4 regions of the Kribbella flavida DSM 17836 genome follow, and region 3 is predicted to be linked to each of the others. Evidence: riboswitches for the same ligand, from Rfam matches in the RefSeq annotation. Region 3 holds a riboswitch; each other region holds the start of a gene.
What was found. Region 3 has a riboswitch for ZMP and ZTP ahead of KFLA_RS16015 (bifunctional 5,10-methylenetetrahydrofolate dehydrogenase/5,10-methenyltetrahydrofolate cyclohydrolase). Riboswitches for the same ligand answer to the same signal wherever they lie in the genome.

Region 1: it holds a riboswitch for ZMP and ZTP, as region 3 does, so the genes downstream of both, KFLA_RS24240 (5-aminoimidazole-4-carboxamide ribonucleotide formyltransferase) here and KFLA_RS16015 (bifunctional 5,10-methylenetetrahydrofolate dehydrogenase/5,10-methenyltetrahydrofolate cyclohydrolase) in region 3, are expected to answer to the same signal.
Region 2: it holds a riboswitch for ZMP and ZTP, as region 3 does, so the genes downstream of both, KFLA_RS16505 (glycine hydroxymethyltransferase) here and KFLA_RS16015 (bifunctional 5,10-methylenetetrahydrofolate dehydrogenase/5,10-methenyltetrahydrofolate cyclohydrolase) in region 3, are expected to answer to the same signal.
Region 4: it holds a riboswitch for ZMP and ZTP, as region 3 does, so the genes downstream of both, KFLA_RS10060 (metallophosphoesterase family protein) here and KFLA_RS16015 (bifunctional 5,10-methylenetetrahydrofolate dehydrogenase/5,10-methenyltetrahydrofolate cyclohydrolase) in region 3, are expected to answer to the same signal.

Annotation. Positions count from the first base shown of each region.
Region 1 covers NC_013729.1:5,265,560-5,272,975, forward strand. Annotated here, with positions in the region: gene KFLA_RS24230 (acetolactate synthase large subunit) at 1-887, opposite strand, end outside; gene ilvD (dihydroxy-acid dehydratase) at 1,167-2,855, opposite strand; ZMP/ZTP riboswitch at 2,926-3,010, shown strand; gene KFLA_RS24240 (5-aminoimidazole-4-carboxamide ribonucleotide formyltransferase) at 3,029-4,090, shown strand; gene KFLA_RS24245 (ubiquitin-like small modifier protein 1) at 4,122-4,406, opposite strand; gene KFLA_RS24250 (WD40/YVTN/BNR-like repeat-containing protein) at 4,417-5,508, opposite strand; gene KFLA_RS24255 (2-hydroxyacid dehydrogenase) at 5,528-6,457, opposite strand; gene KFLA_RS24260 (TIGR03086 family metal-binding protein) at 6,467-7,057, opposite strand; gene KFLA_RS24265 (FAD-binding oxidoreductase) at 7,197-7,416, shown strand, end outside.
Region 2 covers NC_013729.1:3,567,172-3,574,587, reverse strand. Annotated here, with positions in the region: gene KFLA_RS16510 (acyl-CoA dehydrogenase family protein) at 1-1,484, shown strand, start outside; ZMP/ZTP riboswitch at 1,506-1,587, shown strand; gene KFLA_RS16505 (glycine hydroxymethyltransferase) at 1,617-3,065, shown strand; gene KFLA_RS16500 (MFS transporter) at 3,097-4,368, opposite strand; gene KFLA_RS16495 (ArsR/SmtB family transcription factor) at 4,365-4,931, opposite strand; gene KFLA_RS16490 (nitrite/sulfite reductase) at 5,339-7,024, shown strand; gene KFLA_RS16485 (phosphoadenylyl-sulfate reductase) at 7,167-7,416, shown strand, end outside.
Region 3 covers NC_013729.1:3,451,594-3,459,009, reverse strand. Annotated here, with positions in the region: gene KFLA_RS16055 (MBL fold metallo-hydrolase) at 1-202, shown strand, start outside; gene KFLA_RS16050 (hypothetical protein) at 181-393, shown strand; tRNA gene KFLA_RS16045 (tRNA-Pro) at 437-509, opposite strand; gene der (ribosome biogenesis GTPase Der) at 580-1,962, opposite strand; gene KFLA_RS35635 (lysophospholipid acyltransferase family protein) at 1,955-2,683, opposite strand; gene cmk ((d)CMP kinase) at 2,680-3,366, opposite strand; gene KFLA_RS16025 (prephenate dehydrogenase) at 3,377-4,459, opposite strand; gene aroH (chorismate mutase) at 4,765-5,133, opposite strand; gene KFLA_RS16015 (bifunctional 5,10-methylenetetrahydrofolate dehydrogenase/5,10-methenyltetrahydrofolate cyclohydrolase) at 5,232-6,110, opposite strand; ZMP/ZTP riboswitch at 6,140-6,228, opposite strand; gene KFLA_RS16010 (ABC transporter permease) at 6,261-7,416, opposite strand, start outside.
Region 4 covers NC_013729.1:2,124,641-2,132,056, forward strand. Annotated here, with positions in the region: gene KFLA_RS10035 (ATP-binding protein) at 1-2,291, shown strand, start outside; gene KFLA_RS10040 (hypothetical protein) at 2,340-2,630, shown strand; gene KFLA_RS10045 (MarR family winged helix-turn-helix transcriptional regulator) at 2,740-3,162, opposite strand; gene KFLA_RS10050 (quinone oxidoreductase family protein) at 3,330-4,256, shown strand; gene KFLA_RS10055 (ester cyclase) at 4,279-4,737, shown strand; gene KFLA_RS10060 (metallophosphoesterase family protein) at 4,774-5,655, opposite strand; ZMP/ZTP riboswitch at 5,677-5,752, opposite strand; gene KFLA_RS38240 (hypothetical protein) at 5,783-5,938, opposite strand; gene KFLA_RS38245 (epoxide hydrolase N-terminal domain-containing protein) at 6,014-6,226, opposite strand; gene glgA (glycogen synthase) at 6,223-7,386, opposite strand.

The DNA.
Region 1 (7,416 bases), 1.8 Mb from region 3:
CCGGTCACCCGGTCGTCGAAGCGGGCGCCCAGCGTGATCAGCAGGTCGGAGCGCTGCAGGGCGCCGACCGCGGAGACCGAGCCGTGCATGCCCGGCATGCCGAAGTGCAGCTCGTGGGTGTCGGGCAGCGCGCCGCGGGCCATCAGCGTGGTGACGACCGGGATCCCGAGCAGCTCGGCGAGCTCCTTCAGCTCGGCCTCGGCCCGGGCCCGGATCACGCCGCCGCCGACGTACAGCACCGGCTTGTCGGCCGCCGCGATCAGCCGGGCCGCCTCGCGCACCTGCTTGGGGTGCGGGCGGGTCACCGGCCGGTAGCCCGGCAGCGAGAGCTCGGTCGGCCACTGGAAGTCCACCTTGGCCTGCATCGCGTCCTTGGTCACGTCCACCAGGACCGGACCGGGACGGCCGGTGCTGGCGATGTGGAAGGCCTCGGCGATCGTGCTGGCGATCTCGTTCGGGTCGTTGACCAGGAAGTTGTGCTTGGTGATCGGCATCGTGATGCCGCGGATGTCGGCCTCCTGGAAGGCGTCGGTGCCGATCGCGGCGCTGGCCACCTGACCGGTGATCGCGACCATCGGCACCGAGTCCATGTAGGCGTCGGCGATCGGGGTGACCAGGTTGGTCGCGCCCGGGCCCGAGGTCGCCATGCAGACACCGACCTTGCCGGTGGCCGAGGCGTAGCCCTGGGCCGCGTGGCCGGCGCCCTGCTCGTGACGTACCAGGATGTGGCGGATCTGGGTCGAGTCGAGCATGGGGTCGTACGCCGGGAGGATCGCGCCGCCCGGAATGCCGAAGACGGTGTCCACCCCGGCGTGTTCCAGTGCGCGGATCAGAGCCTGTGCCCCGGTCAGCTGCTCACTCATGAGTGCCTTCCCTTGTCCAGTCACGATGTTGGCTTCTCAGCGACCGATCCATGCTCGCTCGTGCTTGTCGTCCGGGAACGTCCGGGTCTCAGATCGTCGCCCTGGCAACAAAAACGCCCCTCCTGCCGGGTTGGCTGAAGGGGCGCGCTCGACTCGGTGGTCGCGTCAGTCGGCGCGCCGCACAAGTACGAGGAGAATCGATCGCATGCAGGTAACAGTCCCCGACCGGCGACGGCCGGTCAAGTTTCAGGACCATCTGTCTCAGGTGATGAGATCACTGTCTTAGATGCAGACGGCGCTGTCTCAGATGCAAACGGCGCCTTCCGAGGCCGACCGCACCAGCCGGGTGTACTTGCCGAGCACTCCGCGGGTGATGGCCGGCTCCTTCGGCGTCCAGCCCTGGCGGCGGCGCTCCAGCTCGTCGGCGTCGACGTGCAGCTCCAGGGTCCGGTTCTTCACGTCCAGCGTGATCCGGTCGCCGTCGCGCACGAAGGCGATCGGCCCGCCGTCGACGGCTTCCGGCGCGACGTGGCCGACGCACAGGCCCGTCGTACCGCCGGAGAAGCGGCCGTCGGTGAGCAGCAGGACGTCCTTGCCGAGGCCGGCGCCCTTGATCGCGCCGGTCACCGCGAGCATCTCGCGCATGCCCGGACCGCCCTTCGGGCCCTCGTAGCGGATCACCACCACGTCGCCGGCCTGCATGGTGCCGTCCTCGATCGCGTCCATCGCGCCGCGCTCGCCGTCGAAGACCCGCGCGGTGCCCTCGAACACGTCGGAGTCGAAGCCGGCGCTCTTCACCACCGCGCCCTCCGGCGCCAGCGAGCCGTGCAGGATGGTGATGCCGCCGGTGCCGTGGATCGGCCGGTCCAGCGCCCGGATGATCACGCCGTCGACGTCCGGCGGCGCGATGTCGGCGAGGTTCTCGGCCATCGTCTTGCCGGTCACGGTCAGGCAGTCGCCGTGCAGCAGGCCGGCGTCCAGCAGCGCGCGCATCACCACCGGGATGCCGCCGACCCGGTCGACGTCGGTCATCACGTACTGCCCGAACGGCTTGAGGTCGCCCAGGTGCGGCACCTTGTCGCCGATCCGGTTGAAGTCGGCCAGGCTCAGGTCGACCTCGGCCTCCCGGGCGATCGCCAGCAGGTGCAGGACCGCGTTGGTGGAGCCGCCGAGCGCCATCACGACGGCGATCGCGTTCTCGAAGGCTTCCTTGGTGAGGATTTGCCGGGCGGTGATGCCGTTGCGCAGCAGGCCGACGACGGCCTCGCCGGACCGGCGGGCGTAGCCGTCGCGGCGCCGGTCGACAGCGGGCGGCGCCGCGGAACCCGGCAGGGACATGCCGAGCGCCTCCGCCGAGGCGGCCATCGTGTTCGCGGTGTACATGCCGCCGCAGGCGCCCTCGCCGGGGCAGATCGCGCGCTCGACGGCGTCGACCTGCTCGCGGGTGATCAGGCCGCGCACGCAGGCGCCGACCGCCTCGAAGGCGTCGATCACCGTGACGTCCTTGTCGCCGAGCCGGCCGGGCATGATCGACCCGGCGTACAGGAAGACGCTGGCCAGGTCGAGGCGCGCGGCGGCCATCAGCATGCCGGGCAGGGACTTGTCGCAGCCGGCCAGCAGCACCGAGCCGTCGAGCCGCTCGGCCTCCATCACGGTCTCCACCGAGTCGGCGATGATCTCCCGGCTGACCAGCGAGTAGTGCATGCCGACGTGGCCCATCGAGATGCCGTCGGAGACACTGATCGTGCCGAACTCCAGCGGGTAGCCGCTCGCCGCGTGCACGCCGTCCTTGACCGCCTTCGCGAGCCGGTCGAGCGACAGGTTGCACGGGGTGATCTCGTTCCAGCTCGACGCGACGCCGATCTGCGGCTTGGCCCAGTCGTCGTCGCCCATCCCGACGGCGCGGAGCATGCCCCGCGAAGCGGTTGCCTCGAGCCCGTCGGTCACCGTACGGCTGCGGGGCTTGATGTCCGGAGTGCTGTTCGTCACCATGCTCCGACTGTATTCCTGCCCGGCCCCTTGGTCGCTCGGGGCACCGGGACCGGCCCCGGCGGCGCTAGGCTGTGGCCGCCGCGACTGGCGAAGGTGGAGTACCACCGGGGAGCGGCTGCCGGACCTGTTAGGCGTCGTCCGCCTGGGCGCCTCCGACGTTCCCGGAGGCCCCGATGCACCTGCGCCACGGCATGAACCCGCACCAGCCCGCCACCGTCACCCCGCTCGACGGCTCGCCGATCACGGTGCTGCACGGCGCGCCGTCGTACATCAATCTCCTCGACGCGCTGAACGCCTGGCAGCTCGTCCGGACCGCGAGCACCACCTTCGCTCGCCCGGCGGCGACGTCGTTCAAGCACGTCTCCCCCGCGGGTGCGGCGCTCGCCGGGCCGCTCGACGAGGTCCAGCGAGCCACCTTCGGCGTCGACCGGCTCGGTCCCGTCGCCAGTGCCTACGCCCGGGCGCGCGACGCGGACCCGAAGTCGTCGTACGGGGACTTCGGCGCCGTCTCGCACCCGGTCGATCCCGAACTGGCGGAACTGTTGCGCCGGCTGAGTTGCGACGGGGTGATCGCGCCCGGGTACGACGAGAGCGTGGTCGGCACGCTCTCGGCGAAGAAGCGCGGCGGCTTCCTGGTGCTGGCGGTGGACCCGGCGTACGAACCGCCTGCTGAGGAGGTCCGCGACGTCTACGGTCTTCGGCTCACCCAGCACCGCGACGATCTGCCGCTCACCCGCGACCTGCTCGACCCTGCATTGCCCGACGCCGCCGCCCGGGACTTGTTGCTCGGGCTGATCGTGCTGCGCTACACGCAGTCGAACTCGATCGCGCTGGTGCGGGACGGGATGACGATCGGCATCGGGGCAGGCCAGCAGTCCCGCATCGACTGCACCCGGCTCGCCGGCGCCAAGGCCGACACCTGGTGGCTGCGTCGTCACCCGTCCGTCGTACCGGATCCCGGCCTTCCGCTGTCGGCCCGGCAGGCGGCACACCTCGCGGCTGTCGACCGCCTCTGCCCCGCCGACCGTACGCCGTGGCTGGCCGGCCTCACCGACGTCGCGATGGTCTCCGACGGGGCCATCCCGTTCGCCGACAACATCGACGAGGCGGCGCGGCACGGCGTACGGACCCTGGCCGAGCCAGGTGGATCGCTCCGTACGCCGGAGGTGGTCGCCGCCTGCGCCGCGCACGGCATCACCGCCACGCAGACCGGCGTCCGCCTCTTCCATCACTGAAGCCTGGCCGACGTGCTCGGCCGCGGGCGGCTCAGCCGCCCGCAACGCTCGGCAGGACGAGCAGTTCGGCGCCGTCGGGCAGCTTGGTGTCCAGGCCGTCCAGGTCGCGGATGTTGTCGTCGCCCAGGAAGACGTTGACGTGCCGCCGCAACGTCCCCTGGTCGTCGGTCAGTCGCCGCCGCAACGCCGGATGCTGCCGCTCCAGCGTCGCGAACACCGACCCGACCGTCGCGTCCGCCGACGGCTCGACCTCGACCCGCTCTCTCCCGTCGGCGAACGGACGCAACACCGTCGGCAGCTTCACCTGGATCGTCACGTCGCCACCTCTAGCTCAGCACTGCCGCGCGGATGGTCAGGACGTCGGGCAGGTGCCGCGCGACCTCGGTCCAGGTGTCGCCCGCGTCCGCACTCGCGTAGACGCAGCCGTCCCGCGTCCCGACGTACACCCCGGCCGGCGATCCAGCGTCCACGCACAACGCGTCCCGCAGGACCGGCGCGTACGACGGCACGTCCGGCAGCCCCTTCGTCAGCGGCTCCCAGGTCGCCCCGGCGTCGCGGGACCGGAAGACCCGGCACTGCGCGTCGGTCGGGATCCGGTTGCCGTCAGCGATCAATGGGAAGACGTAGACCGTGTCCGGCTCGTGCGGGTGCACCACGATCGGGAAGCCGAAGTCCGAGGGCAGGCCGTCCGCGATCGACTTCCAGATCGCGCCGCCGTCGTCGGAGCGGTAGACGCCGTGGTGGTTCTGCGCGTACAGCCGGTCCGGCGCGTCCGGGTGCGCGGCCAGCTTGTGCACGCACTGGCCGAACTCCGGGTCGGGATCGGGCAGGAAGTACGCCTTGATCCCGTGGTTGGCCGGGCGCCAGGTCCGGCCGCCGTCCTCGGTCTGGTAGACCCCGCCGGTCGACATCGCCACGCTCATCCGGTCGGGGTCGGTCGGGTGCGGCAGCACGGTGTGGATCGCCTGACCACCGAACCCCTCACCCCAGTCCTTGCGGTGCGGGTGGTCCCACAGGCCGCGGACCAGCTCGAACGTCACCCCGCCGTCGGTCGACCGCCACAGCGACGAGGGCTGCGCACCGGCGTACACGACTCCGGGCTGGTCGGCCGGCGCGGGCTGGATCTGCCAGACCCGCTCGAGCGAGGCGCCGGCGTCGGCCGGGAAGCCGATCGAACCCTCCGGCGGCTCGTCCCAGCTCCGGCCGAGATCGTCGGAGTGGAACACGGCCGGGCCCCAGTGCTCGCTGGTGCCGCCGGCGAACAGGCGCGGGCGGTCCCCGCGCGTGTCCACCCCGACCGAGTAGACCCCCTGCATCTCGAAGTGCGGCCCGTCGAGCGTCCAGTGCTCCCGCCCGGCGTCGCTGCGCCCGATCCAGAGTCCCTTCTTGGTTCCGATCAGCAGTACGGCCTCGGACATCGTCGTCCTCCAGGTGTGTCTAGCGTGGCGGCCCTGCCACCACGTTGATCAGGGGTTCGCCGGTGACGTACCGCTCCAGCTGGGCCCGGACCAGCCGGGCGACCCGCGGCGCGAACGCCGTCGAGGCACCGCCGCGGTGCGGGTTGATCAGCACGTTCGGCGCCGACCAGAGCGGGTGACCGGCGGGCAACGGCTCGGGGTCGGTCACGTCGAGCGCGGCCCGGATCCTGCCCGTGCCCAGCTCGGTGACCAGCGCGGCCGTGTCCACGACGACGCCGCGGGCCACGTTGACCAGCAGGGCGCCGTCCTTCATCCGGCCCAGGAACTCGGCGTTCACCAGGCCCTTCGTCTCTTCCGTCGCCGGGGTCAGCAGGACGACGACGTCGGCACGCGGCAGCAGTGACGGCAGCTCGGTGATCGGCGCGACACCGTCCCGGGCCCGTCGCGCCACCCGGATCACGTCGCACTCGAACCCGGCCAGCCGCCGCTCCAGCGCCTCCCCGATCGAGCCGTAGCCGAGGATCAGTACGGTCCGGTCCGCGAGCGAGTCGTCGATGCCGGGATCGTCCGGCCAGATCCCGGCCTGCTGGTTGGTGACCGCGGTCGGGATCCGGCGGTAGGTCGCGAGGATCAGCCCGACCGCCAGCTCGGCCGTCGACGCGTCGTGCACGCCGCGCGCGTTGCAGAGCGTCACGTCCCGCGACAAGTGCGGCAGGACGTTCTCGTAGCCGGCCGTCTGGGTCTGCACGACCTTCAGCGCCGGCATCTCCCGGACCATCTCGACGACCCGGGAGCTGCCCATGTAGCTGGGCACGTAGAACTCGACCTGGTCAAGGTCCGGCGGCAGCTCACCCCCCGCGTAGAACGACGCCTCGATCCGCTCGGGCAGCCCGCCAAGGAAGCTGCCGGGGTCCTTCCACGGCAGCCACGTGATCACCGAATCAGCCATGCCCAGAACCTACTCGGCACCGCCGACAGTAGGCGACCGTTCGGTCGTCATCCCTGCACCGGCAGGCGATCGGCCGGTGATGCCGACCAGGCGGTCCAGCAAACTGGCGTCCTCCGGCACCCGCACCGGCGTACCCCACAACTCCGGTACGGGCGGCTGCCGGAGGAACTCGGCGACATGGTCGTAGCAGGCCTGGGTCGTCTCCGCCGGGAGCTCGAGGTCCTGCCCGGTCGCCTGCGCCAGGTCCCACCCGTGCACGACGAGCTCGGTGAGGGCGATCTTGCCCCACTCCGCTCGGCTCAGCCCGAGCCCGGCGAGATCCGACGTGCCCTCCCACGCGGCCGGACGTGCCCAGGCCGTGGACAGCCGCTCCACTCGCACCGCGAGCGTCTCCCGCCATCCGGCCGCCGCGAAGTCCAGCGGTTCACCGCTGCCGTCGCCCCCGGCCGCGCCCGCGAACCCCCGCGCGCCGTCGTCCACGTGCGCGATCAACTGCCGCACGTCGTACTCCGCGCACGGCGTCGGCCCGCCGAGCGCCTCCTGCGGGATGCGCTGCACCACCGCAACCAGCGCCCGTCCGGCCGGTCCCAGATCGATCATCGGTTCCTCCTCGTGTCCCCGGCGACGTCGGAGCCGCCGGCACCGTCTCGACATCCAGTCGCAGAAAAATTTCCACCCATCCGCCCGGGCTCCGTCGTAGTCTGACCGGGTGCCTTCGACATCGGGTTTTGCCTCAGGTGTGGAACACGATCGGGCGGTCGGACGACTCCGGGCGTCCTACCAGCGCATTCCTCCCGGTGCACCGGTCCGGCTGGCCAAGCGCAGCTCCAACCTCTTCCGGCCCCGGGCCGCGGTCGAGACGCCCGGCCTCGACGTCTCCGGGCTGACCGGCGTCGTCGCCGTCGACCCGGACGCCCGGACCGCCGACGTCCAGGGCATGTGCACCTACGAGGACCTGG
Region 2 (7,416 bases), 120 kb from region 3:
TCCTGAAGACGCACGACCGCTACGGCCACCGGGTCGACGAGGTCGAGTTCCACCCGTCCTGGCACTGGCTGATGGACAAGGCGGTCGGCTTCGGCCTGCAGGCCGCGCCCTGGACGAGCGACCGCCCGGCGCCGCACCTGGCCCGCGCGGCCGGCTTCTACGTGTGGTCCCAGGTCGAGCCGGGTCACGCCTGCCCGGTCTCCATGACGTACGCCGCGGTGCCCGCCCTGCGCACCTCCGACCGCCTCGCCGCCGAATGGATCCCCCGCCTCGCCGCCCCCGAGTACGACGTCCGCCGGCTGCCGGTCGCGGACAAGGCCGGCGTGCTCGCGGGCATGGGCATGACCGAGAAGCAGGGGGGCTCCGACGTCCGGTCCAACCTGACCACCGCGACCCCGTCCCGCCGCGGCTCCGAGGCCGCCGGGGCGCCGTCGGGCGTCGGCGCAGCGACCCCCACCGGTGCCGACGACGAGTACCTGCTGACCGGGCACAAGTGGTTCTGCTCGGCGCCGCAGGCCGACGTCTTCCTCGTCCTGGCGCAGGCGCCGGAGGGACTGAGCTGCTTCGTCGTCCCCCGAGTTCTTGCCGACGGCAACCGGAACGCATTCGCCCTGCAGCGGCTGAAGGACAAGCTGGGCAACCGCTCCAACGCGTCCAGCGAGGTCGAGTTCCACGGCACCGTCGGCTACCGGCTCGGCGACGAGGGCACCGGGGTCCGGACGATCATCGAGATGGTCGCCGCCACTCGGCTGGACTGCGTGCTCGGCTCGGCCGCTCTCATGCGCCGCGCCCTGGTCGAGGCGACCTGGCACACGTCGTACCGCAGCGCGTTCGGTGGGCTGCTGCGCAACAAGCCGGCGATGCGGAACGTGCTCGCCGACCTGGCCCTGGAGAGCGAGGCGGCAACCGCTCTCGGGATGCGTCTCGCCGCCGCCGTCGACGCCGCCGAGGCCGGCGACGAGCAGGCGAAGGCGTTCCGGCGGATCGCGCTGCCGCTGGCCAAGTTCTGGGTCTGCAAGCGCACGCCGGCGATGGTGGCCGAGGCGCTGGAGTGCCTCGGCGGCAACGGCTACGTCGAGGAGTCGGGCCTGCCGCTGCTGTTCCGGGAGTCCCCGCTCAACTCGATCTGGGAAGGGTCGGGAACCGTGAACGCGCTCGACGTGCTGCGCGCGCTGCGGCGCCCGGAGTCGTTGCAGGCCTGGCTGCTGGAGGTCGGCGCGGCCCAGGGTGCGGACCCGCGCCTCGATGCCGCGGTGACCGACGTACTGGAAGCGCTCTCCGACGTTTCCGAGGCCGAAGCGGGCGCTCGCCGGCTCGCCGCGCGGATGGCCGCCTGCCTGCAGGCCTCACTGCTCGTCCGGTACTCACCGCCCGACGTGGCGGACGCCTTCGTGGCCTCCCGGCTGGCCGGCGACTGGGGCGGCGTGTTCGGCACGCTGCCGCGGACCACTCCGTTCGGTGGCATCGTCGACCGCGTCCTCTGATCGGACCGGTACGCGCTAGGGTTACCGCGTCGCGACTGGCGCGTGAGGTGGAGAACCACCGGGGAGCGAGAAGACGCGGGCACCGTGCGCCTGGGTGCCCAGCGACCGAGTGCAACCGCAGGAGAGACAACGATGACTCAACCCTTCGACGCCACTGCCGCGTCGGCCGCCTACCGCAACGCGCTCGAGGTGATCGGCGCGGTGGAACCCACCATCGCCGGCGCGATCCGCGCCGAGCTGGATGACCAGCGCTCCTCCCTCAAGCTGATCGCGAGCGAGAACTACGCCTCCCCCGCCACCTTGCTGACGATGGGCAACTGGCTCTCGGACAAGTACGCCGAGGGCACCGTCGGCCACCGGTTCTACGCCGGCTGCCAGAACGTCGACACCGTCGAGCAGGCCGCCGCGGACCACGCGAAAGCGCTCTTCGACGCTCCGCACGCCTACGTCCAGCCGCACTCCGGCATCGACGCCAACCTGGTCGCGTTCTGGGCGATCCTGGCCAACCGGATCGAGTCCCCGGCCCTGGCGCAGGCGAGCGCCAAGCACGTCAACGACCTGTCCGACGAGGACTGGACCACGCTGCGCAAGGCGCTCGGCGACCAGAAGATGCTGGGCATGTCGCTGGACGCCGGCGGCCACCTGACGCACGGCTTCCGGCCGAACATCTCCGGCAAGATGTTCCACCAGAGCTCCTACGGCACCGACCCGGAGACCGGGCTGCTGGACTACGACAAGGTCGCCGCGACGGCCCGGGAGTTCAAGCCGCTGATCCTGATCGCCGGCTACTCGGCGTACCCGCGCAAGATCGACTTCGCCAAGATGCGCGAGATCGCCGACGAGGTCGGCGCCACCCTGATGGTCGACATGGCGCATTTCGCCGGGCTGGTCGCCGGCAAGGTGTTCACCGGCGACTTCGACCCGGTGCCGCACGCGCACGTCACCACCACCACCACGCACAAGTCGCTGCGCGGCCCGCGCGGCGGCATGGTGCTGTGCCAGCCCGAGTACGCCGACGCGGTGGACCGGGGTTGCCCGATGGTGCTCGGTGGTCCGCTCAGCCAGGTGATGGCGGCCAAGGCCGTCGCGCTGGCCGAGGCCCGCCGGCCGGAGTTCCAGACCTACGCCCAGGCCGTCGCCGACAACGCGGTCGCGCTCGCCGAGGGCCTGATGAAGCGCGGCGTGAAGCTGGTCACCGACGGCACCGAGAACCACCTGGTGCTGCTGGACGTCTCGTCGTACGGCATCACCGGCCGGCAGGCCGAGTCGGCGCTGCTCGACGCAGGCATCGTCACCAACCGCAACGCCGTACCGCGTGACCCGAACGGCGCCTGGTACACCTCGGGCGTGCGGATCGGTACGCCGGCGCTCACCACGCGCGGCTTCGGCGTGGACGAGTTCGACCGGGTCGCCGAGCTGATGGTCGACGTGCTGTCCAGCGTCACCCCGACCACCACGTCGGCCGGCGCGGCGTCCAAGGCCAAGTACGTGCTGGCGGACGGCGTCGCCGACAAGACCCGCGCGGCCTCGGCCGAGCTGCTCGACAAGCACCCGCTCTACCCGGGCCTCGACCTGAACTGACAGCCCCGCCCGGAGAACCGGCGCCCACTCCTCATTCAGGAGCGGGCGCCGGTTGCTTCTTCCGGCGATCGAGTCGCCCCGGTCCGCCCTGTTCGGGGGGCCGCCTCATCCGTGCGGCCGACCACAGCATCAGGGCAGCGAAGAACGCGCCGATGAGCCCGCAGGCAGCCGCGATCCCGGCCAGCGACACCAGAGCGCCGAAGCCGGTCATCGCCACCGGCATCAGGGCCTCGTCCGACAAGCTCACGATGCTGCTCGTCCGCCCCAGGTAGCCCGGGTCGACGGTCCGCTGGAAGACCGCCGACAGCTGCGCCGAGGCAAGCCCCGCGGTGAAGCCGATCACGCCCATCGCCACGAACACGCCGGCCCGCGGCACCAGTCCGATCGCCGCACATCCGGCGGCCTGGAAGATCAACGCGAGCAGACCGGTCCGGGCCGGGTTCGACGGCTTCCAGCGCATCGCAAGGACCGCGCCGGCCGCCGCCAGCAGGCCCGAGCACGCCTGGAAGAGCCCGAGTGAACCGGCACCCCACCCTGCCCACGAGGTCCGCTGCACCAGCCCGACTGCCAGGACCGGACCGACGCACAGATTGAGCCCGGAGAGCGCGATCACCAGGGTCCGCGCCGGCAGATCTCGGCGCAGATAAGCGAAGCCCGCTCGCAGATCCGCCCGGACCGACGCTCCCCCGGACGACACCTGTGGCAGGCGCGGGCGCACGATCCAGACCAGCGCGATGGCGATCACCGCGAACGACGCCGCGTTCACGAGCATCACGGCCGCCAGCCCGCCGTGGGCGACCAGCAGACCACCCAGTGGGGCGCCGACGAAGACCGCCAGCCGGTTCGCCAGTTGCGTCCCGGCGGCGAGCTTCACCAGGTCGTCACCGCGCACCATGCGCCGCGGCATCGTTCCGGCCGCCGGCGTGTAGATCGCGTCGACCACACCGAAAACCGCCGCGACCGTGAGCAACAACGGAACCGACACCCCGGCCAGGCCGACGACGGCTGCCGCGACCGCGAGCACGAGGATCCGCCCGAGATTGGCCAGGATCATCGTCCGGCGCGCGTCGAGCCGATCGGCCAGCGCGCCGCCCCACAACAGCACCAGCGCCCGCGGCAGCGCGCCGATGCCCATCACCAGCCCCACCCCGGCGGGTGTCGTGACCTGCGCGGCGCTCCACGCCAGCCCGACGTACCAGGCGACGTCGCCGGCCTGCGAAACCCCGGCCGAAAGAATCCAGCCCTGCACCCGTCTGTCCCGGGCCAGAGGCGGAAAAACCACCTCCGGCGCGGTCGCGGTCATGGCCGGGCCGGGACGGCGTGGGCGAAGACGAAAACAGGCTCCGCCCCCGCGCCGTCGGACGGCGCATCGGCGTACTCCTGGACCAGGGCGCGGATCCGCTCGCCGAGCTCCTCCAGGCGTTCGGGGGTGAGTGTGACCCAACTCTCGGACGAGAACGCGGCCCGGATCCAGCTCTCGTCGTACTCCGGCCGCAACCCGAACCACTGCCGCACTTTGGTCGCGTGATGAGCCAGATTCGCCTCCTCGGCCGTCTCCGCGACCAGTTCGCCGGCCGGATCACCACCGGCGTCCGCGAACGACCACGTGTACGACGCCTTGGCGCTGCGCCACCACCGCTCCCGCCGGGTCCGGGCCAGCTCCGGCGCTTCCTCGATGACGCCTGCCGCGGCCAGCACTTTCAGGTGGTGACTGACGTTCCCGACCAGTTCGCCGGTCGCCTCGGCCAGGCGCGACGCGGTGGCCGGGCCGTTGACGCCGAGCAGGTCGATCAGCCGGCGACGCAGCGGATGGTGAATGGCGGCGATCACGGAGGCATCGGCGGTTCGGCGGTTGGCAGGACTCATATCCAGCATGCTAATTACCACAAGAGCTCTTGTGCAAGGGATCTTGTGAAGTGATTTTTGAGCGTGAATCAAAGTCGAGCCGAGCGCTAGACATGTCTGCATGGTGAGATTGCATCTCGCGATGCAGGATTGGGAGTTGATTTGTCAGCCGCCTGCGCTGATCGTTGTGGGCATGCTCGCTGCCCTGACCACCCACCTCGTAGGTCGCATTCACGTCGACCTCGGGCGGATGCGCAGCGCCATCTGTTGTCCTTCGACGTTCTGACAGCCACCCCGCCGGGCCGGTCACGGCCCCCTGATCACCTGATCACCGCTGGGTGCGCACCGCGCAGACCGGATCGAACCGACGACGCTTCGAGCCCCCATCGCGGCCGCACCTGTCTGTAGAGACAAGGACACGCCCCCAGATGACTGGCGTCACCTCCGCACCCCGTAAGCCGGCCCGCCCCCGCAAAGGCAAGGGCGAAGGACAGTGGGCGCTCGGCTACCGCGAGCCGTTGAACAAGAACGAGGAGAACAAGAAGAACGACGACGGCCTGAACGTCCGGGCCCGGATCGAGAACGTCTACGCGCACCGGGGCTTCGACTCGATCGACCCCGCCGACCTGCGCGGCCGGTTCCGCTGGTGGGGTCTCTACACCCAGCGCAAGCCCGGCATCGACGGCGGCCGGACCGCGACGCTGGAGCCGGAGGAGCTGGACGACAAGTACTTCATGCTCCGGGTCCGGATCGAGGGCGGCCAGCTCAGCACCGAGCAGCTGCGGGTGATCGCCGAGGTGTCCAGCACCTACGCGCGCGACACCGCCGACATCACCGACCGGCAGAACATCCAGCTGCACTGGATCCGGGTCGAGGACGTGCCGGCCATCTGGCAGAAGCTGGAGGCGGTCGGTCTCTACACCACCGAGGCCTGCGGCGACGTGCCCCGGGTGATCATCTCCAGCCCGGTGGCCGGCATCGCCGCCGACGAGATCATCGACCCGACGCCGGCGGTCGAGCAGATCGTCGAGAAGTACATCGGCAGCACCGAGTTCTCCAACCTGCCGCGCAAGTTCAAGACCGCGATGACCGGCCACCCGTCGCACGACGTGGTGCCGGAGGTGAACGACGTCTCCTTCGTCGGCGTGGTGCACCCCGAGCACGGACCGGGCTTCGACCTGTGGGTCGGCGGCGGCCTGTCCACCACCCCGATGCTGGCCCAGCGGGTCGGCGCGTGGATCCCGCTCGAGGAGGTGCACCTGGCCTGGAAGGGCGTGGTCAGCATCTTCCGCGACTACGGGTACCGCCGGCTGCGCAACCGCGCCCGGCTGAAGTACCTGGTCGCCGACTGGGGCATGGACAAGTTCCGCCAGGTGCTGGAGGACGAGTACCTGCACCGCAAGCTGATCGACGGCCCGGCGCCCGAAGTGCCCGCCGTCCAGGGTGACCACGTGGGCGTGCACCGGCAGAAGGACGGCCGGTACTACGTGGGCGTCGCGCCGGTGGTCGGCCGGGTGTCCGGCGCGCTGCTGGCGAAGGTGGCCGACGTGGTCGCCGCGCACGGCTCGGACCGGATCCGGACCACCGTGCAGCAGAAGCTGATCGTGCTCGACGTCGAGGAGTCGAAGGTCGAGTCGCTGGTCGAGCAGCTCGGCGCACTCGGCTTCCAGGCTCGGCCGTCGGCGTGGCGGCGCAACACGATGGCCTGCACCGGGATCGAGTTCTGCAAGCTGGCGATCGTCGAGACCAAGGCCCGCGCGGCCCAGCTGATCGACGAGCTGGAGGAGCGCATCCCCGACCTCGACGTACCGATCACCGTGAACGTGAACGGGTGCCCGAACTCGTGCGCCCGGATCCAGGTCGCCGACATCGGCCTCAAGGGCCAGCTCGTCCTCGGGGCCGACGGCACGCAGGTGCCCGGCTACCAGGTCCACCTCGGCGGCGGCCTCGGCCTGGACGCCGGCTTCGGCCGCAAGCTGCGCGGCCACAAGGTCACCGCGGAGGGACTCACCGACTACATCGAGCGCGTCACCCAAAACTACCTGAAGGAACGGTCCGACGGCGAGCGCTTCGCCCAGTGGGTCGTCCGTGCGGACGAGGAGGCACTGCAGTGAGCGAGCGGGCTGCACCTCTGTACTGCCCCTACTGCGGGGACGAGGACCTCCGTCCGTCGGAGGAAGGGCACGGCGCCTGGGAGTGCCGGCCGTGCGCACGGGTGTTCCAGCTGAAGATGATCGGACTGCGGGTGAGGGTGGAATGAGTACTGACTTGAAGACGCTCGCCGAGGAGGCGAACGAGCAACTCGCCGGCGCGTCGGCGCTGGAGGTGCTGGCCTGGGCCCGCGAGACCTTCGGCGACGAGCTCGTGGTGACCGCCTCGATGGCCGACGGCGCTCTCCCTCACCTGGCGGCACAGGCGGCGCCCGGGGTCGACGTGCTGTTCCTGGACACCGGCTACCACTTCGCCGAGACGATCGGCACCCGGGACGCGGTCGCCGCGACGCTGC
Region 3 (7,416 bases):
CACCGGCGACTCGCTCTTCCCCGGCGGCGTCGGCAACACCCGCGGCAACGCCGAGAACTTCACCTCACTGCTGAACGACGTCCAGACCAAGCTCTTCGACCAGCTGCCCGACGAGACCTGGGTCTATCCCGGCCACGGCGCCGACACCACCCTCGGCGCCGAGCGCCCCCACCTGCCCGAGTGGCGCGCCCGCGGCTGGTGAGCGGCTTCGCCGAGTACCGCCCCGAGCAGACCCGGCGTACGCCGGAGCAGCCGATCTCCGTGCGGGCGAGGTCCACCGTCGACGTCAGCCGACTCGGTCTGGTACTGCGTGAACGGCGCCACCCTCGACCTGCGCCCCTCGCACCCGGCACCGGTGTACTGCTACGGGCCGAGCCGACCACCGACCGCTGAACGTCGAAGGGCACCGGCGTGACGCCGATGCCCTTCGACACTGTCGGGCTGGCCAGACTTGAACTGGCGACCCCCGGTCCCCCAGACCGGTGCGCTACCAACTGCGCCACAGCCCGAACCGCTGCCCACGAGGAGCGAGCGGGTAAACCTTACCCCATCCTCAGCAGTGCTCCGGCACCGGTCGGATCAGCGTTTCGCCTTCTTCTGCCGGGCCCGGACCTGGACGTGCACCGGGCTGCCGACGAAGCCGAAGTCCTCGCGCAGCCGGCGCTCGATGAAGCGCTGGTACGACGACTCGATCTGGCCGGAGGTGAACAGCGCGAAGGTCGGCGGCATCGTGGACGCCTGGGTGCCGAACAGGATCTTCGGCTGCTTGCCGGACCGGACCGGGTGCGGGTGCGCGGCGACCAGCCGGCCGAGGAACGCGTTCAGCTGGCCGGTCGGGACGCGGGTCTGCCAGCCGTCCAGCGCCGCCTCGATCGCCGGCACCAGCTTCTCCATGTGCCGGCCGGTCAGCGCGCTGATGTTCACCCGCGGCGCCCAGCGGAACTGGACCAGGTCGCGGTCGATCTCGCGCTCCAGGTAGTAGCGCCGGTCCTCGTCGACCAGGTCCCACTTGTTGTAGGCGATCACCAGCGCCTTGCCGGCCTCCTCGACCGTGTTCATGATCCGCAGGTCCTGCTCGGTCATCGGCTCGGACGCGTCGATCACCACCACGACCACCTCGGCGCGCTCGATCGCGCTGTTCGTCCGCAGGCTGGCGTAGTACTCGTGGCCCTGGACGTTCTTCACCTTGCGCCGGATGCCGGCGGTGTCGATGAACCGCCACTGCCGGCCGGCCAGCGTGATCAGCTCGTCCACCGGATCGACCGTCGTGCCGGAGACGTCGCTCACGACGACCCGGTCCTCCTTGGCGACCTTGTTCAGCAGCGAGGACTTGCCGACGTTCGGCTTGCCGACGATCGCGACCCGGCGCGGGCCGCCGATCTCGGCGTCGCGCTCCGGCGGCGCCTCCGGCAGCGCGGCCAGGACGGCGTCCAGCATGTCGCCGGTGCCGCGGCCGTGCATCGCCGAGATCGGGAACGGCTCGCCGATGCCCAGGCTCCACAGGTTCATCGCCTCGGCCTCGACCCGCTGGTCGTCGACCTTGTTCGCGGCCAGCACGACCGGCTTGCCGGACTTGCGCAGCACCCGGACCACGGCCTCGTCGGCGTCGGTGATGCCGACCGTGGCGTCGACCACGAACAGCACCGCGTCGGCGGCGTGGATCGCGACCTCGGCCTGGGCGGCGACCAGGGCCGCCATGCCGACCGCGTCCGGGTCCCAGCCGCCGGTGTCGACCACCGTGAAGGCGCGGCCGGCCCAGTCGGCGTCGTACGAGACGCGGTCCCGGGTGACGCCGGGGGTGTCCTCGACGACGGCCTCGCGGCGGCCGATGATTCGGTTGACCAGCGTCGACTTGCCGACGTTGGGGCGGCCTACGATCGCCAGTACGGGCAGCGGGCCTTGGTCGTCGCGGTCGTGCGACGGCTCGGCGTCGTACTCGTAGCCGGTGGGCAGGTCACTCATCAGGATCCTTCTGGTCTGGCGCGCCCGGGAGTGGGTGGCCGGTGGCTTCGACGGCAGCCCGGACGTGCGCCCGCAACACCTCGCCGATCTGGTCGGCAACCGCGCGTACGTCGGAGTGCCTCCGGGGAAAGGGTACGCGCTCGACCGAGAAGGGTTCGCCGTACACCACGTCGACCCGGCTCCCGCGGGGCGGGAACAACTCGATGTCGCCGCCGGGCAGCCGGGTCCCGAGCAGCGCGACCGGCAGGATCGGGGCGCCGCTGACCATCGCCAGGTAGGCCACTCCGGTCCGGACCCGGCGGAAGTCGCCCGGCCCGCGGGTGCCTTCCGGGTAAATGCTCAGCACGTTGCCGTCGCGCAGCACCTTGATCGCCTTGCGCACCGCGAGCGTGTCGTACGTCGTCCGGTCGACCGGGATCTGCCCGGCCAGGTGCAGCACCTTGCCCTGCACTCCCTGGAACGCCTCGATCTTGCCGAGCTGGTGCAGCATCCGCGGCGCGATCGCGCCCAGCAGCGGTCCGTCGAGCAGGCCGAGGTGGTTCGGCGCGAGCAGCACCGGCCCGGTGCGCGGGAACCGCTCGTCGTGGTGCACGGTCAGGTCGTAGCGCCAGCGCAGGTACGGCCGGACGGCACGACGAAGCACCGTACCGAGCCGGTACGGCAGCGGTGCCAGGTCGTCGGTCCGGGGCAGCTCGTGATGCCCGGTCAGTTCGGCCCTCATGACTCCTGGTCGCGCGGGGCGGCCTCGGCCTCCTTCGCGAGCCGGCTGATCACGTCGACGACCTCCTCCAGCGTGAGGTGGGTGGAGTCGATCGTCACCGCGCCGTCGGAGGCGACCTCGAACTGGGACACGGTGGCGTCGTCGGCGTCGCGGCGCACGATCTGGTCGCGCAACTGCTCGGCGGTCACCGACCCGGCGGCCAGCTCGGCCTTGCGGCGGGCCATCCGGGCCTCCTGGTCGGCGGTGAGCAGCACCTTCAGCTCCGCGTCGGTGGCCACCACGGTGGCGATGTCGCGGCCCTCGACCACGATGCCGCCGCCTGGCTGAGCGGCGTCGATGATCTCGCGCTGGCGGCGGATCAGCTCCTTGCGCACGTCCAGGTTGGTGGCGACCTTGCTCACGTTCTCGCTGATCCGCGGGTCGCGGATCGCCTCGGTCACGTCGCTGCCGTCGGCCGTGAAGTGGGCCAGGCCCGGGTCGGTGCTGATGCCCAGGTCGACCGCGCGGGCCCGCTCCGCGACCGCCGTGACGTCGGTCAGGTCGAGCCCGTGCTCGAGCACCGACCAGGTCACCGCCCGGTACATCGCGCCGGTGTCCAGGTAGCTCAGACCCAGCCGGGTGGCCACTCCACGGGCCGTGCTCGATTTACCGGAACCGCTCGGGCCGTCGACAGCGATGATCATGGGCGGAAGATTACCGGTGCACGACCCAGCCACGCTCGGTCAGTACCTCCACCAGCTGGTCGACCGAGGCCGGCTTGACCGCCAGCTCCACCTCACCGACCGGGCGGCCCGGGCTGTGGTCGATTCGCAGGTCCTCGACGTTGGCCCCGGACGCGGCGGCGTCGGCGAACAGCCGGGCCAGCTGACCGGGCCGGTCGGGAATCGTCACCAGCACGGTGACCAGCTCGATGTGCGGCGTACCGTGCTTGCCCGGCACCCGGACCGCGCCGGAGACACCCCGCCGCAGTACGGCGGTCACCTCGTCGTCGGTCTCCTCCTTGCTGAGGGCAATCAGCAGCCGGTCCAGCTCGTCGCGGATCTGCTCCAGCAGTCCGCTCAGCGCCGGTGAGTTGGCGGCGACGATCTGCGTCCACAGCCCGGGGTCGCCGGCCGCGATCCGGGTCACGTCGCGCACCCCCTGGCCGGACAGCTCCAGGTGCTCGGCGGGAGCGTCGACCAGCGTGCCGGCCGCCAGCGAGGACATCAGCTGCGGGAGGTGCGAGACCCGGGCGACGGCCAGGTCGTGGTCGGGCACGGACAGCTCGACCGTACGTGCGCCGCAGGCCTCGGCGAGCCGGCGGACCAGCTCCGTTGCGTCCGGATCGCTCGTCTCGTGCGGCGTAATCGCCCAGGTGGCGCCCTCGAACAGGTCGGCGCGGCCGGCCAGCGGGCCGTTGCGCTCGGAGCCGGCCATCGGGTGGCTGCCGACGTAGCGAGCGAGGTCCGCCGTCCGGCCGCTCGCCGCGGTGAGCGCCTTGGCGTCGGCCAGCGGCTTGCCCTTGACGCTCGCCGCGTCGGTGACGACGGCATCGGTCTGCTCCAGCTGTTCGGTGATCACCGCGCCGACGTGGTCCGGCGGGACGGCGACCACCACCAGCTGCGGCTCCAACTGAACCAGCCGGGTGCCGGCCCCGATCCGCTCGGCCATCAGCGCGTTGTCGGGATCGGCGTCGACCACCTCGACGACCACGCCGAGCCGCGCCAGCGCCAGTCCGATCGAGGTCCCGATCAGGCCGGTGCCGACGATCCGGACCGGTCCACGCAGCTCGGTCACGGGGCCTCCCGGTCTGGACTGAGGAGTGGAGGGAGCGAAGCGACCGGAGCGACGAGGGAAGACCGGGAGTCACAGCCCCGTGACCCGCGGCGCCGGAGGCGACGCATCAGCACAGTCACGGGGCCTCCCGGTCTGGACTGAGGAGTGGAGGGAGCGAAGCGACCGGAGCGACGAGGGAAGACCGGGAGTCACAGCCCCGTGACCCGCGGCGCCGGAGGCGACGCATCAGCACAGTCACGGGGCCTCCCGGTCTGGACTGAGGAGTGGAGGGAGCGAAGCGACCGGAGCGACTCGCCTGTGCACTCTCACTGGGCGCCGGTCAGGTCGGGGCGCAGCGCCACCGCGCCGTGCAGGTAGACGTGCTGGATCTTGTCCCGCGACCGCGGCGACTCCGCGTGCACCATCATCCGGACCACCCGCGGCAGCGCGTGCGGTACGTCGATCTCCTGCATGCACATCAGCGGTACGTCGGTCAGGCCGATCTGCCGGCCGGCCACCGCCGGGAACTCCGAGTGCAGGTCGGGGGTGACGGTGAACAGGATGCTGATCAGCTCCTCGGCCCCGAGGTCGTTCGCCTCCAGCACCGCCCGGACCAGCTCGGCGGTGCGCTCGAGCAGGTGCTCGCGCTCGTCCGCCTCGAGCTGGGTGGCACCCCGGATCGCCCGTACCGCCACTGTGCCTGCCTCCTCGTTCGTCCTGCTCACCTCGCCCGGCGCCGGTTCCGGCGCTGGACACCGGTCTCAACATTAGGTCAGACCGGGCGAGCGCCGCGTCATCGTCTCGCCGTTTGCGCCTCCGCGGCGTCGACGGTCTGCTCCAGCAGCAGCGCGATCGTCATCGGGCCGACCCCGCCGGGCACCGGCGTCAGCAGGCTCGCCACCCGGGCCGCCTCCTCGGCGTGCACGTCACCGACGTTGCCCTCGTTGTACCCGGCATCGACCACCACCGCGCCCGGCTTGAGCCAGTCGCCGCGGACGAAGTTCGGCTTGCCGACCGCGGCGACCACGACGTCGGCCTGCCGGACCAGCTCGGGCAGGCCGCGGGTCCGCGAGTGGGTGTAGGTGACGGTGGCGTTCGATGCCAGCAGCAACATTCCGGCGGGCTTGCCGAGAATCGGGCTGCGGCCGATCACGACCGCGTGCGCGCCGGCCAGCGGGACGTCGTACGCCTCCAGCAGGCGCAGGATGCCGCCGGGGGTGCAGGACCGGAGGCCGGGTTGGCCGAAGGCCATCGCGGCGAACGAGTGCATGGTGACGCCGTCGACGTCCTTGGCCGGCGCGATCGCCTCGAACGCGGCCCGCTCGTCGATCTGGTCCGGCACCGGGTGCTGCAGCAGGATGCCGTGCACGGCCGGGTCCTCCGAGAGCCGGGTCAGCTCGGCGACCAACTGCTCGGTGGTGGTCTCGGCGGGCAGCACGACGCTGACCGAGCCGATACCGGCCTTCTTGCTGCGGTTCTGCTTCATCCGCACATACGTCGCGGAGGCCGGGTCGTCGCCGACCAGCACGGTGGCCAGGCACGGCTGGACGCCGGTCGCGTCCTGCAGCTTCCGGGCCCGCTCGGCAGCCTTCGCCACCATCTCGGCGGCCAGGTCGGTGCCGACCATCGGCCGGGCGGTGTTGGTGAGGTCCTGAGAACTGGTCGTGGTCATACGCGCTCCTTCGGGCGTCGGCGAACAGGTCGTCGTGCCCAGGCGCGCGGCTCAGCCGGTACTCCGGCGGGCCGGTCCCCGGTGGTGCTCCACCTGAACGCCAGTAGCGGCCCGCCGGACAGTCTACCGGCCTCACGACACCCCGATGCCTTAGTCGCGGGCCCCGATCGCGTCCACCGGACGCCGGCGCAGTGCTCGCCGGGTCGGCAGCATGATCGACAGCAACCCGAGCGCGACGACTCCGGCCGCGGTGAGTGCGCTGGTGACCGGAGAGAACGTCGGCATCGCCGTGGCGCCCTCGCTGAGACCGAGCGCGACGCCGACCATCGGCGGCAGGCAGAGCAGCGTGCTGACCACCAGGGCCAGGCCGATCACGACGCCCGACTCGACCAGCATCATCCGGCGGACCTGCCGGTTGCTGATACCGACCAGCCGGAGCAGGGCGAACTCGCGCCGCCGGGCCGTCGTCCCCATCACGAGGCTGTTGGCGACGTTGATCGCGACGTAGCCGAAGAGCGCGGCGAGCAGGATCAGGTTCGTCCAGCGGTTGAGGTCGAGCCCGGCCTGCTGTGCCTCCGCCATGGTCGCGCGGTCGGCGAGCACGACGCCCAGCTCACCCTCGATCTGGTCGGTCAGACCGGCCGCCAGGGTGCTCGCTTGCACCCCGGACCCGGCGCGGACGAGGACCGAGTCGTCGAGACGGGTGGACAGGTGGTCGAGCAGCACGTCGCGCGGCAGCGTCACGTCGCCGAAGCCCATGCCGTGGTGGTAGATCGCCACCACCTCGGGCGTCAGCCGGGTGCCGTCGCCCAGGAACAGTTCGATCTGTTCGCCGAGCCCGGACCTGGTCTGCTGGGCCGCGGACTCGCTCAGCGCGACGGTCCCCTCCCCCACGAGTTTCGTGGTGTCGCCCTCGCGGACGTCGAGGTCGAGGGTGTCGGCCAGGTTCGCGGCGACGACGCCCTGGGCCGGGAAGCCGAGTGTCTCCTGCACCGAACCGTCGGCGGGACTGGCAAACCGGATGGTCGCGGGCCCCCGGGTCACCGCCGTCGCGGTCCGTACGCCGGGCGTCTCCCGGATCCGGTCCACCAGGTCCGGCGACAACCCCGCGCCCGCGCTGGCCACCACGAGATCGGCGACCACGCCCTGGTCCGCCTGCCGGCCGGCCTCCTTGACCTGCGCGGCGCCCACCGACACCTGCACGATCATGATCGTGATCGCCAGGACCAGCGGTACGACGGCAGCCGCGACCCGGCGGGAGTTCTGTGTGGTGTTGGCCGCGGCCAGGTAGCTCGCCGCGCCGCCC
Region 4 (7,416 bases), 1.3 Mb from region 3:
TCGAACCGGCCAGTGCGCGGCTGACGCCCGAACTGCTGCGCGCGCCGTCGGTGGAATGCCTTGCACTGCGGGGCTTCGATCCGGCGGAGGTCAGCGACCAGTTGCCAGCAGCAACGGCGGACCAGGGGCTGCGGGTGCACGAGATCACCGGCGGGAACCCGCTGTTCGTCCGTGAGGTGGCCCGGGCGATGACCGACGGTTCGTGGCGTCCGGACCGGCCGCCGCAGACCGTGCTCGACATCGTCGACGCCCGGCTGGACCGGATCAGCGCGGACTGCCGCCGGCTCGTGCAGGCTGCGGCGATCATCGGTCGCGACTTCCGCGCCGGCGTGCTCGCGACCGTGCTGGACCGATCGGTCGAGCAGTGCATGCCGCTGATCGACGAGGCCGTGGCCTTCGGACTCGTGCAACGCGCCGGCGGGGACCACCGTTTCGTCCACGCGCTCACCCGGGACGCGGTCGAGGCGTCACTCGGGACCGTTGACCGGTCCGCCTTGCACCGGCGGGTGGCCGAGGTGCTGGAGGCGGAGTTCGCGGCGGACCTGTCCGAGCATCTCGCCGACATCGCTCGGCACCGCGCCGAGCTGGTGGCGTACGGCGAAGGCGCGACGGCGCGGCGGTGGTTGGTCCGTGCCGCGGACGACGCGGTACGGCGGCTCGCGTACGAGGAAGGCGTTCGGCTCTACCGGGCAGCGTTGGCGACGACGCCGTTGCCGGTGGCGGAACGGTCCAAGATCCACGCCGCGCTCGGGCGGGCGGCGTACCTGGCCGGTGATCTGCCGGCCTGCGTCACCGCAGCGGCCGCGGCGGCCGAAGCGGCGCGGACCCCGGAGCAGCAGGCCGAGGCCGCGCTGGTGGTGGAAGCCGTACCCGACCCTGCGATCAACGAGACGGCCAAGCGACTGTGCGAGGAAGCGCTGGCGACCACGCAGTCCGAGGCGCTCCGAGCCCGGTTGCTGTCCCAACGCAGTCATCTCGCCTTCTACGACGGTGAGCAGGAGCGGCTCGACGCGCTCAGCGCCGAGGCGCTCGACCTGGCCCGTGCCGCGCACGACGATCTCGCCCTCACCGATGCGCTGCGGGCCCGGCAGGAAGCGTGTCCAGGTCCGGCGGGTCGCGCCGAACGGCTGGAGCTGGCGGCCGAGATGCTGGCGCTTGCGCGCCGGACGAACAGCGCCCGGTCGGAGATGTGGGGCCGGCTCTGGCGACTCGACGCGCTGATCGAGAGCGGCCGGCTGGCGGCGGCGGCCGAGGAACTGCCGGCCTTGGCGGCCGCGGTCGGGCGGCTCGGCGGACCGGTCAGCGCCTGGCACCACGATCGCGTCGCGGCGTGCCTGGCGCAGGCCCGCGGCCGCTACGCCGATGCGGCCGCGTTCGCGCGCCGAGGGTTCGAGCGGATGCGGACGGTCGAGCCCGCACCGGCATCGGGGGCCTACTTCGCCCTGCTGACCGCGTTGGCGGGTCACGTCGGGGTGTCCGCCGACGCGGCGAGATTCGCCCGGCAGACTTTCGAACCGCCGCCGCGGTTCGCCATGATCGCGCATCTGTCCCGGGCCTACCTGCAACTGTGTGCCGGCCTGCCGGACGAGGCGGCGGTGTCGTACCGCCGGGCCGGGCCGATCGAGACCTGGTCGCTGCCGGCGTTCTTCGTCCTGCCCGGTCACGTGTACGCCGCGCTGGCGTGCGCCGGGCTCGGGCGGCATGACGACCTTGCCGTACTCGTCGATCGGCTCGAACCGTTCCGCGGCGAGCACGTGGTCGGAGGCGGTGTCGCCTACCTGGGACCGGTCGAGCTCGCCCTCGGCCGGGCCGCGGCCGTGCTCGGACGCCTCGACGCGGCGATCGAGGACCTGAGCACGGCGGTCCGGCAGGCCGAGAGCGCCGGCGCTCCGGGATTCGTCGCCGAAGCGGAGTACCACCTGGCGGTCGCCTTGCGCACGCGGAGTGGTCCGGGTGATCGCGAGCGCGCGGCGACGGTGGCGCGGGACGCCGATCGACTCGCGAGGTCGCTCGGCATGACCGCGTACGCCGGTCGCCTGCCCGTGGGGGACGCGCCCGGAGGCCTCAGTCCCCGCGAGGCAGAGGTGGCCGCTCTGGTGGCCGAAGGGCTCACCAACCGGCAGATCGCCGAGCGGCTGGTGCTGTCCGAGCGGACCGCTCAGAACCATGTCCAGCACATCCTGACCAAGCTCGGTTTCACCACCCGCAGCCAGATCGCGGCCTGGAGCGCGCGCTCCTTGAGTACGGAGATGAGTAGTCCGGCGGATTCCGCGACCAGCGCGCCTTCCTAGCGTGGGTTGTGCGGCCGGATCCGGTCGCACCAGTCCAAGGAGGCAGTCATGCAGTGGATCGCAGTAGCCACCCCGCCGTTCGCATCGATCGAGAAGTTCGACCAGGTACTGGCCCGGATGGGCACGGAACCCGAGGGCCTGGAAGCCCGTTACGTGGGTACGTCGAACGACGGGCTCCGGGTGATCACCCTGTGGGAGTCGAAGGCCCACGCCGACAAGTTCTTCGCCGAGCAGCTCGGCCCGGCCCTGGCGAAGGTCCTCGGCCCCGAGCCGGCCGGTGCGCCCCAGGTCGTCGGCATCGAGGTGGAGCGCAGCTACCAACGCCAGCCGGTGGGCTGACGAAGGCGGCACCAGGCGTTCGGTCCGGCCGTTACATCCGCCTAGGCCGGATCGTCGTCAACCTGTCGTGCTGTCCTGGGTTTCGCAGGTGCAGTCGCGGCCGGTTCGATCATCCGAGGGCTTTGCGTAGCAGAGCGGCCAGCTGGTCCTGTTCTTCACCGGAGAGGCGTCCCACCGCTGCCCGGGCGAAGGTGAAGGCCTTCTCGAACCGCCGGTTGACCTCGTCCCCGTGCGGGGTCCGCGCGACCAGCCGGGCGCGGCGATCGGCGGGGTTCGGTGCACGGGTGACGAGGCCGAGTGCTTCGAGACGGGTGACGATCTGGGTGATGTTGGAGGCATCGCAACCGAGCTCCTCGGCCAGTGCGCCCATGCCGCGGCTCTCGCCGAGGCGCCCGAGGACACAAGCCTGCGCCGCGCTCAACGAGAGCTGGGCCGCGGCCGACTCATAGGCGCGGTCGTACACGTCGACCAGCTCGAACAAAGCGGCTTCGGCCTCGGACGAGGCCGTTGTCGGCCCGCTCGGGAGTGCCATGGCGCCAGCATAGCAAGGTGCTTGATTCACTCAAGTACTGTCGTCTACAGTGATGCTTGATCCAATCAAGCAATCGAGGAGAACGCATGCGGACGTCAGCAGCAAACAGCCCAGCCGCCGGGACGCCGTCGGTGATGAAGGCGGCGGCCCTCGATCGGTTCGGCGGGGTGGAGGAGCTGGCGCTGCGATCGGTGCGGGTTCCTGCCGTCGGCGAAAACGACGTCCTGATCCGGGTCGAGGTCGCGGGCGTGGCCTCCTGGGACGCGGTCGAGCGCGAGGGACGCTATGACGGGGTGTTCGGGGTTCCGACGACCTTCCCGTACGTGCTCGGTTGGGACGGCGCCGGCACGGTGGCCGCTGTGGGCCGTAACGTCACCCGGTTCGAGCTCGGCGACCGCGTCTACGCGGCGACGATGCCTGCGACGCGGGGTGGTTTGTACGCGGAGTACGGCGTCGTCGAGGCGGAGTACGTGGCGCACGTTCCCGATCGCTTGTCGACGGAACAAGCCGGCGTCATGGCCTGGGATGCGTCGACCGCCCTGAGCGGGCTCGATGTGCTCGGCCTGAAGGCGCACGAGACGCTGATGGTCTTCGGCGCCAGCGGGGGCGTCGGCCACATGGCGGTGCAGTTGGCGCGTCACCGCAGACTGCGGGTGCTCGCCGTGGCGTCCGGTGATGACGGCGTCGAGCTGGCCAAGCGTCTGGGCGCGGACGCGGTCATCGACGGTCGCAAGGACGACGTCCTGGCGGCGGCGTCCGGGTTCGCCCCGGACGGACTCGACGGCGCCCTGGTCACAGCAGGCGGCGAGACGGCCGAGCGCTCTCTGAACGCCGTCAAACGCTCCGGGCGCATCGCCTGGCCGAACGGCGTGACGCCTACGCCCAGAACATCACCCGCTGCGGCGACCTCCTCGTTCGACGGCGATCGTACGCGGTCCGGCCTGGAGCGACTGAACGAAATCATCGCAACGAGCACCTTCGAACCCCACATCGCCCGCACCTTCACGTTGGACCGGATCAGGGACGCCCACCACACCCTCCGCGATCACTACGTCGGAAAGCTCGCACTGAGAATCGCCTTCAGCGACAGCTGAGCTCTGGTGGAGGATGGAGGCCATGGACATCGAACGCAACAAGGCGACGGCCCGCCGGTTCTTCGAAGAGGTCTTCACTGCGGGGCGGCTCGACGTCATGGACGAGATCGCGTCCCCCGAGCTCAGGGCGCAGGGGTCGTTGCCTCCCGGCCTGCCGGATCGCGGGCCGGCGCCCTACAAGCACACCGTCGAGATGTTCCGCCACGCCTTCGCCGAGCTGCACCACGAAATCCATGCCCTGGTGGCCGAAGGAGATCTGGTCGCCGTGCACGTCACGATGACCGGCAGGCATGTCAACACCTTCCTGGACGTTCCCGCGACCGGCCGACGCGTCGTCTACCCCGGCATGGACCTGATGCGCTTCGACTCCGAACATCGCCTCGTCGAGCACTGGACGGCAACCGACGACCTCGGACTCCTGCAACAACTGGGCATCCTTCCGGACGACCAGCCGTGGTCGTCTCCGATGCCGCCGCTCTGACCGGCGGGAGCGTATCCACCGCCGCCGGCACCGCGGTCAGTCCTCGTGGTCGACGTCGCGTCCTGACAGCGCGTCCATCAGGTAGACCTGCTCGCCGACCGCTCGATCCCGGGCGTGCAGGACGTGGAAGGTGGGGGAGAACGGCCCGCCGAGGTCGACCACCGTCGCGCTTGCTCCCTTGACCGCCCGTTCGAGCTGCGGAGGGGTGGTCAGGTCGATCCGCGTCACCACGCCCGGCGTGACCCAGACCGGTACGCCGGCCAACGTCGCCGCGAGCTGGAGGTGGAAGTGCCCGCACAGGACGGCGCGAACGTCACGACCGGCCAGGACCGAGGCCAGCCGGTCGGAGTCGCGGAGGCCCACGGTCCCCATCAGTACGGACGACTCGAGGTAGACCGGTGGGTGGTGGACCACGATGACCGTGCCGGATGATGCCGGTGTCTCGAGAAGGTTTGCCAGCCATTGAAGCTGGCGGTCGCTGAGAGCGCCGTGCGCAGCACCGGGGACCAGACTGTCGAGGGTGACGATCCGGACTCCGTTCACCTCGCTGACTGCGACCCGTTCCGGACCGCCGGATTCCATCAGTCGGCCCAGGTCGGTCCCGTCCGGGCCGAGGTGGCCGGATCCCAAGGCCGTAGCGAACGTGGACCGGTCGTCGTGGTTGCCGGTGCAGTAGACGTGCGGAATGCCGCGCGCTGCCGCGAAAGCTGCGACCCGGTCCCGCACCGCCACGCAACCCTCGACGGAGCCGTCGTCGGCGATGTCTCCGCTGACCACCACCAGGTCGAGGTCGGGCAGGTGCCGCGCATCGTGCAGCATGCGCTCCAGGGCAGCGACCGCATCGACGCCGTCCTCGTCGCGACCGTCGCGGCCGACCTGGGTGTCGGACAGGTGCAGAATGCGGTGGCGTACGGACATGGGGGCTCCTCATCATCGCGATGAGGCCACCCAGGCGGTCGATGTCCCGGCTTCACTCCCCGGTGGTGACCCACCCTCGCCAGTCGTGTCCGACCAGCCTACGAATCCGCGGTGCCACTGCTCGATCTCACCGGGGCGCCCACCTTCCCCGGCGTACGACGCCCGGCCGCTCGTCGCCGATCAGCGCACGAGCCGGAAGAACGTCCGGATCGTCGTCCCGGCCGGGAGTCGTGATCGGGTCGATCAGGTGGACGCCCGCGACGTGCTCGGTGGTGATGATCACCAGCTGAAAGGCGTCCGCCGGTCAGCGGCGCGATCAGCTGCCGGAATTCCACGAACGAGCTTTGCCAGCCAGGGATCAGCAGCGCGGCCTCGGGCTCGGGGGAGGCCGGACGTGCAGGAAGTGCACCCGCTGCCCCTGGATCCCGGCGAGGAACTGGGGACAGCGGTTCAGTGCTGCCTCGTGCTTGCGCCAGTCGTAGCCGGTTCGCCAGTACTCGGCGAGTCCTCGGAGGTACCCCGTCGGCATGCCGTAGGTCCAGCCGACCCCCGGGCACCTAGAAGGGTTCACCGGCTGGTGAGGAGCTGCCTGTAGAGGGCGACCGTGCGTCCGGCTACGTCCTTCCAGCCGAACTGCGTGACCGCGCGTTCGCGGCCGGCCTTGCCCATCGCTGCGGCTTTGGCGGGGTTGGCGACGAGGTCGTTGATGCCGTTGGCGAGTTGGGTTTCGAAGGTGGCGGGGTCGTTTTGGTCGTAGCGGACCAGGGTGCCGGTGAGGCCGTCGTGGACGACTTCGGGGATGCCGCCGACCGCGGAGGCGACGACGGCGGTTTGGCAGGCCATTGCTTCGAGGTTGACGATGCCGAGTGGTTCGTAGATCGAGGGGCAGCAGAAGGCCAGTGCGTGGGTGAGGACTTGGCGGACGTCTTCGCGGGGCAGCATGTCGGAGACCACGAAGACGCCGTCGCGGGCGGCCTTCAGCTCGTCGATCAGGGCGTCGGTTTCGGTTTTCAGTTCGGGTGTGTCGGCGGCGCCGGCCAGGAGTACCAGTTGGACCGAGGGGTCTAGTTGGAGGCCGGCGCGGAGTAGGTGTGGTACGCCTTTTTGCCGGGTGATGCGGCCGACGAAGGTGACGTAGGGGCGGTTGAGGTCGACGCCGAGCCGGTCCAGGACGTGGGTGGCGGGGTCGGGGTGGTAGAAGTCGGCGTCGATGCCGTTGGAGATGACGTGGACCTTGGCGGGGTCGACGGTGGGGTAGCAGTCGAGCACGTCGTCGCGCATCCCGTTGCTGACCGCGATCACCGCGTCGGCGGCTTCGTATGCCGTGCTTTCGGCCCAGCTGGACAGGCGGTAGCCGCCGCCGAGCTGCTCGGCTTTCCACGGTCGGCGGGGTTCCAGCGAGTGTGCTGTCACCACGTGGGGGATGTCGTGGAGGAGTTTGGCCCAGTGGCCGGCCATGTTCGCGTACCAGGTGTGGGAGTGGACCAGGTCGCTGTTGCCGACTCCTGCGGTCATGGTCAGGTCGGTGGACAGCACCCGCAAGGCGGCGTTCGCGCCGAGTAGCCGCGGGTCGTCCTCGGAATGCGCGGTCGCACCCGCCCGGGGCTCGCCCATGCAGTGCACGTCCACGTCGAGCAGGCGACGCAGCTCACGGACCAGGAAGTCCACGTGCACCCCACCGCCCCCATAGATGTGCGGCGGGTACTCCCTGGTCAGCACGGCGATGGTCACTGCGCTGCTCCCACTAGCAATTTGTTCATG